DNA from 2 places in the Methylophaga sp. F-2 genome. Region 1 is predicted to be linked to the other one. Evidence: riboswitches for the same ligand, from Rfam matches in the RefSeq annotation. Region 1 holds a riboswitch; the other holds the start of a gene.

Region 1 (3,187 bases):
GGCGCTTCATGGCACCATTCCAATTGCAGATCCATATTTTCTTTGATCTTGTGCATCGGCACATGACCCGGACCTTCGATCATGACTTGCACATCATGTTTCCAGGCAATGGTCGTCAACTCACCTAAGGTTTTTAATTCAGCAAGTTGGGCTTCATCATTGGCATCCGCCTGCGAGCCTGGACGTAAACCATCACCCAGTGAAAATGACACGTCATAAGCTTTCATGATTTCGCAGATATCTTCGAAATGAGTGTAAAGAAAGCTTTCTTCATGATGCGCCAGACACCATGCCGCCATAATCGAGCCACCGCGCGAAACAATACCCGTTGTACGGTTTACCGTCAGTGGAATATGCGCCAATCGAACACCGGCATGGATAGTGAAATAATCCACTCCCTGCTCAGCTTGTTCAATTAAGGTATCTCTGAACACTTCCCAGGTCAGGTCTTCAGCGACACCATTCACCTTTTCCAGTGCCTGATAAATCGGCACCGTACCTACTGGCACGGGTGAGTTACGGATGATCCACTCTCGGGTCTGATGAATATGTTTACCGGTAGATAAATCCATAATTGTGTCACCGCCCCAGCGGGTACTCCACACCATTTTTTCGACTTCTTCTTCAATCGACGAAGTGGTCGCAGAGTTACCAATATTGGCATTAATTTTTACCAGAAAATTACGACCGATAATCATCGGCTCGGTTTCTGGATGATTGATATTGGCAGGAATAATGGCACGACCTTCAGCCACTTCTTTTCGTACAAACTCGGCTGTAATGTAGTGATCCATATTCTCAGGCAGCTCGCCACGCTGTGCTAAGGCTTCACGCCCCATACTTTCACGAATGGCAATATATTCCATTTCAGGGGTAATGATGCCCTGACGTGCGTAATGCATTTGGCTAACATTTTTTCCCGCTTTTGCTTTACGAGGTAAACGGCGGTGATTAAACAGTGGAATATCAAAATCCTGAGCATCTTGCTCACGGGTATATGCCGAACTGAACTGGGCTAACTGTTCAGTGTCATCCCGCTCATCGATCCAGGTTTGACGTATTAATGGCAGCCCTTTTTCAATATCAATGGTCGCTTTTGGATCGGTGTATAAACCCGAAGTGTCATATACAACAACAGGTTCGTTAGGAATAGCAGGCAAGTCAGGATTGGCGTTGGGTGTATCGGTTAGATGAATCTGACGGAATGGCACCAGTAAATCGTCGCGGCTGCCTTTGATGTAAAACTTCTCACTCCCCGCCAAAGGCTCAGTCGTAATGCCACTACGGTCTTTAATGTTAATAACTTTATTGGATTGTGTAGACACGTCTCTTCCCCTAAATGAAAACCACGACGGGGAAGATGAGATCGTTGCGCGAAAGCGAACAAGAAGACAGACACCAAACGAAAATGGATCTCGAGTGTAAAACAGGTGTCCTGCTTGTTTCCTACGGAGGTTCTAGCCTCTTCAGGTTCAACGGGTTTCATCTCAGCCTTTCCGGATTATTCCGGGCGGGCACCCCGACAAGTGATTCGCATGGTAAATCAAAAAGGGTTTTTTGCACAAGCCTCATCTGGCACAATAGTCGCCAACTTTGACTTAAATCCTTAGGCAGCCGCACGCTCATGGCAAATAAAAATGACGATACCGATGAGGACGAATTTGCATTATTTCGCCAAGAAATGCGCGATGCTACCCGTATCCGCCAAAACCGTCTGATTCATAACAAACCCAAACCTGTTGCAAAAGCTATCCGGCAAAAAATTATTGATGATGAATATCAGGGTGAACCATTCTCTGATATGTTTTCTCCAGAAACCGTAGGCAATGAGGAATACCTCGAATACCGTGGCCCCGGTATTCAGCACAAACTATTCGGCAAGCTGCGTAATGGCAAGGTGCATATTGAAGCAGAATTAGACTTACACGGTATGACCATTGCCAAAGCCGAACCGACACTGTCCGAGTTTTTAGAGTTCTGCCAGCAGCAACAAATTCGTTGCGTGCGTATCATCCATGGTAAAGGCTGGGGCTCGCGTGATAACAAGCCTGTACTAAAGAGCAAACTCAATCACTGGTTAAGACAAAGTCAGAGCGTGCTCGCATTTTGCAGTGCGACGGTAGATGATGGCGGCACAGGTGCGTTATACGTGCTCCTTAAAAGATTATTTCATGAATAATGGCTGTTTTTATCGTTTAGGTTAGAGTTAATGAATCCAATACTGGTTAGTGTGTCCTTGCTGGTTTGCAGCAATATTTTTATGACGTTTGCCTGGTACGCTCACCTAAAAGAACTCAACAATAAACCCTGGATTATTGCCGCATTGATAAGCTGGGGAATCGCATTATTCGAATACTTATTACAAGTACCCGCCAACCGCATTGGCTTTACCATACTCAATGTGGGCCAGTTAAAAATTCTTCAGGAAGTGATCACCTTAATGGTGTTTATTCCCTTTTCCGTGTTCTACCTGAAAGAACCCCTTAAACTCGACTATCTATGGGCTGGCCTGTGTTTAGTTGGTGCGGTTTATTTTGTGTTTCGAAGTAAACTTACCTAAGTTACCGTGGCAAAAAACGGTTAAAACATATCAAGCACTCAGTCTAAATCTGTCTGGCAGCTTTAGTGCATCGTGCACGTCACGGTTGCTTAGCAACGGTGGTTTTTTGCATTTTATCTGCGGTGACCACAAAGCATGCTTGTTTGTTTTCAGCAAGATGCCGACACAAGGTTGTCGCTTCAGATTTTGCTGCGAAATTACCCAGCTGGAGGCGATAAAAATCCGGTTTTTCTGTATTTTCGACAGGTTCAGTAATCGTTGTCTCATATTTCTGAACGATAGCGGCTGATTTTTTTGTTAGCTGCGTTAATGCGATATCTACCTGCTGTCTTGACCTAAACGCCCCGACTTGTACACGGTAGACAGTAGTCATCACTGACTTTGGTTTTGTCTCTGGTTTTACTTGTGTAAGCTTGGCGGGTTCATCAAGCTTTTCTGATGACGGTTTTTCTCTTGCTTCTAACAACGAAGTGTCAACTGAAGATTGTTCTGCAAGAATCTGATTTTCTTTATTTTTTTCATCCACTTCATTCACTTCATTCACTAAATCCGGCAAACCAGGTGGTTTATCCGTTATCAAATGGTTGTCGCGATTAGTCAGCATTAAGGCATTGGCTTTTTCAATCT
Region 2 (3,187 bases), on a different contig from region 1:
CATATACAGCGGTGTTTAGTGTTTTATAGGCATTTTTTGTGACAAATCCTGTTACAGCATCACTATTAATAGCATTTGAATAATAAGTACGATCCAAGTTCTGACGTTGTTCTGAAATATATAGTCCAACTGTCCAATCCGTCGTATCAGCAAAAACACGTCCATTCTCATTTGATAATGCACGGAATTCTAAAGCGGTGTTTTCACGTTTACGCTTATATTGATCGAAACCACTATAAGGACAGGTGAATGCATCGTTAGAGTCATCGGAGTCTACACAGGTGACATCAACTGGAAATTGTGATTTATAAGACCAGTCATCATCGTAACTATATTCAAGATTGGATTTTGAATAACTGAGGCTGGATTGTAATTGAACTTTGTCATTAGCACGGTAATCTGCTTTTAAAGCAAAGGCATTAGTATTTTGAGCATCCTTACCTGGCTGGTCTGAAAAAGTGTTGCGACTGTTATCAAGTGTGAATGCATCGTAACCATTGTCAATATTGAGATGCAATACGTTAAGATCGATAGTCAGGTCATCAGTGGCAAGCCATTTTAGGTGGCCTCTGGCAGTGGTTTCATCACGGTTTTGAGTATTATCTCTACCTAAAAAGTCGTTATCCATGTAGCCATCAGACTTATAGCTGTGAACAGAAAAACGACCAAGCAAAGTATTATCAATCAATGGACCACCAACAGCGATACCTTCAGCATGAGTATTATAAGTGGCTAAAGTTGATTCAAACTTCATAGCAAGATCATTTGTCGGTTCAGTACTTTTCAAGTTGATGGTGCCCGCCATTCCGTTTGCACCATAACGTGTGCCTTGAGGACCACGCAAAATCTCGACTGACTCAATATCAAATAGAGTTGCAGCACCACCACTTCGGCTAAAGTCGATGCCATCGATATACATACCTACCGAAGGGTTGAGTGGTGCTTGGAACTCACTTCGTTCACCAATACCGCGAATCTGAAAATACTGGCCTCGTGACGCACCGCTGGAGACGTTGACATTAGGAGCGAGGTTAAGAACGTCCTCAATATGTTGAGCGCCGCGAGATTCGATGGTGTCTTGATCGATCGTCGTTAAACTAATCGGTGTGTCATGCGCATCGTTAGGACGAAAGTCAGCACTGACGATCATCGATGGTAAGTCAGCAGGGGTGACTTCCGCCAAGGCCACTGGCGATGACATAGCCGTTGAAACAGCTATGGCAAGTGTTTTTACTTTCATGGTTATCCTTTTTTGAATCAAAAAGGACAGGGGAATAAATCGAGAGACACCAATGCGGTGTAGATGAAGATCTATTTCAGCCTGTCCCTACGCCAGTATTAACTGGATCAGGTTCATCGGGTCCGCTCTTTAAACGAGCATCTCAGGCTTTCGCCACCCCGAGGCATCATTCCTTATATTTATGCAGTCACATCCTGTGAATGGTGATTATTCTATTGTAATTACACTCTTTTTTCTAGCAAGAAACTTATCACGGCATTTATTTGGCAGGTTTGATACTGGCTCTGCACTGAGGGCATACACGTAGACGGCTGTTGATACGTTGCGTGGCGATTAAATCTTGTTGTCTTTCATAGCAACGGGGGCAATAAAATACTGATTCCTGACCGCGACGATAACACCCCGATGAACCATCGAATTCAGGTTTAGCGAGGTATTCCCCCGATAATAATGTATCGGGTAAAACAGTCACTAATTGCTCAATTTCAGTATTAAGTTCAGACAGTAAATAGTGATGTTCCTCAGGGATAATGTTTTCAAGCTGCTTTATTAGCTGTCTTATTTTGGTATGGGAAGGTGTTGTGTTCATTGATGATCCCAGTGAAAGTGAACTAAAAAGATTATCTTGGCAGATTTAAAGACTGATGGCTTTTTCAACAGTCTTTTTATCAAGATGAGCCGCAAAAAACTCGATAAATGCATACATATAACTTCGAAGATAACTGCCTTTACGAATACCCATGTGGGTAACACTGGGTGGAAATAAGTGCCTGGCATCCAGTGCCTGAAGAGGCGCATCTTTGTCAGGATCAAATGCCATGCTGGCGATAATCCCAATCCCCATTTCTAACTCAACGTAGGTTTTGATGACGTCGGCATCTGTCGCCGTAAAAATAACGTTAGGGTGCAAGCCTTTTTCAATAAAGGCCTGATCTTGTTTGGCGCGGCCAGTAAAGCCCATCACATAGGTCAGAATTTCATATTGCGCGATATCTTCCAGACATAACTTTTTCACCGACAATAACGGGTGTTCAGGCGGAACAACAACACAACGATTCCATTCATAACAAGGCAGAATAGCCAATGATTCGAATTGAGCGAGCCCCTCTGTCGCAATGGCCAAATCGATTTTGCCTGTCGCTGCCATTTCGCCGACTTCAGTTGGGGTGCCTTGCACCATATTTAAATGAATATTCGGGTAGTGTTCGGAGAATTTTTTAATGGCACTAGGTAAGGCATAACGGGCCTGGGTGTGTGTTGTACCAATTGATAAAGTACCGGATTGTTCGGTTTTACTATCCGCTACTAACTGACGAATATTGTCGACATCCTGCAAGACTCTCTCAGCCATCTCTATGACAGACTGACCAATGGGGGTAATGCCGGTTAATCGTTTACCGTGTCGTTCGAATATCTGTAATCCAAGCTCATCCTCCAATAACTGTACCTGATTACTGACACCGGGTTGTGAGGCGTGTAATGCATTTGCTGCAGCAGAGATACTCAGATCCCTTCTGGCTATTTCACGGACATATTTTAATTGCTGAAGCTTCATCTATATATGATTTAGTTATAAAGATAGTCAATAATATTCATTGATAGAATATTACGCTTTGGTAAACTTGTCAGCATTTTCGTAATACATAAGGCGTAAAACAAATGGAATGGGGCTTTCTTCTTGCTGGACTATTTGTCGGCATTATGGTCGGCATGACCGGTGTGGGAGGCGGGTCTTTAATGACACCCATACTCATTTTTATTTTTCATGTGCAACCAGCTATTGCTGTTGGTACGGATTTGTTATTTGCAGCGATCACCAAAGCAGGTGGTATCTGGTCTTACTGGCGTCATGGTGTCGTCAAATGGCATATCGTATGGCGTCTGGCTGCGGGCAGTATTCCAGCAACATTGGCAACGTTGTGGTTTATGAATGCAACAGGAATGCAC

Evidence for each region. Region 1 has a riboswitch for thiamine pyrophosphate ahead of thiC (phosphomethylpyrimidine synthase ThiC). Riboswitches for the same ligand answer to the same signal wherever they lie in the genome.
Region 2: it holds a riboswitch for thiamine pyrophosphate, as region 1 does, so the genes downstream of both, AC13DA_RS04275 (TonB-dependent receptor) here and thiC (phosphomethylpyrimidine synthase ThiC) in region 1, are expected to answer to the same signal.

Annotation. Positions count from the first base shown of each region.
Region 1 covers NZ_JBSXOF010000019.1:125,420-128,606, reverse strand. Annotated here, with positions in the region: gene thiC (phosphomethylpyrimidine synthase ThiC) at 1-1,325, opposite strand, end outside; TPP riboswitch at 1,427-1,532, opposite strand; gene AC13DA_RS09890 (Smr/MutS family protein) at 1,625-2,179, shown strand; gene AC13DA_RS09885 (DMT family protein) at 2,210-2,560, shown strand; gene AC13DA_RS09880 (SPOR domain-containing protein) at 2,640-3,187, opposite strand, start outside.
Region 2 covers NZ_JBSXOF010000016.1:11,943-15,129, forward strand. Annotated here, with positions in the region: gene AC13DA_RS04275 (TonB-dependent receptor) at 1-1,240, opposite strand, end outside; TPP riboswitch at 1,307-1,411, opposite strand; gene AC13DA_RS04280 (hypothetical protein) at 1,500-1,829, opposite strand; gene cysB (HTH-type transcriptional regulator CysB) at 1,875-2,795, opposite strand; gene AC13DA_RS04290 (sulfite exporter TauE/SafE family protein) at 2,900-3,187, shown strand, end outside.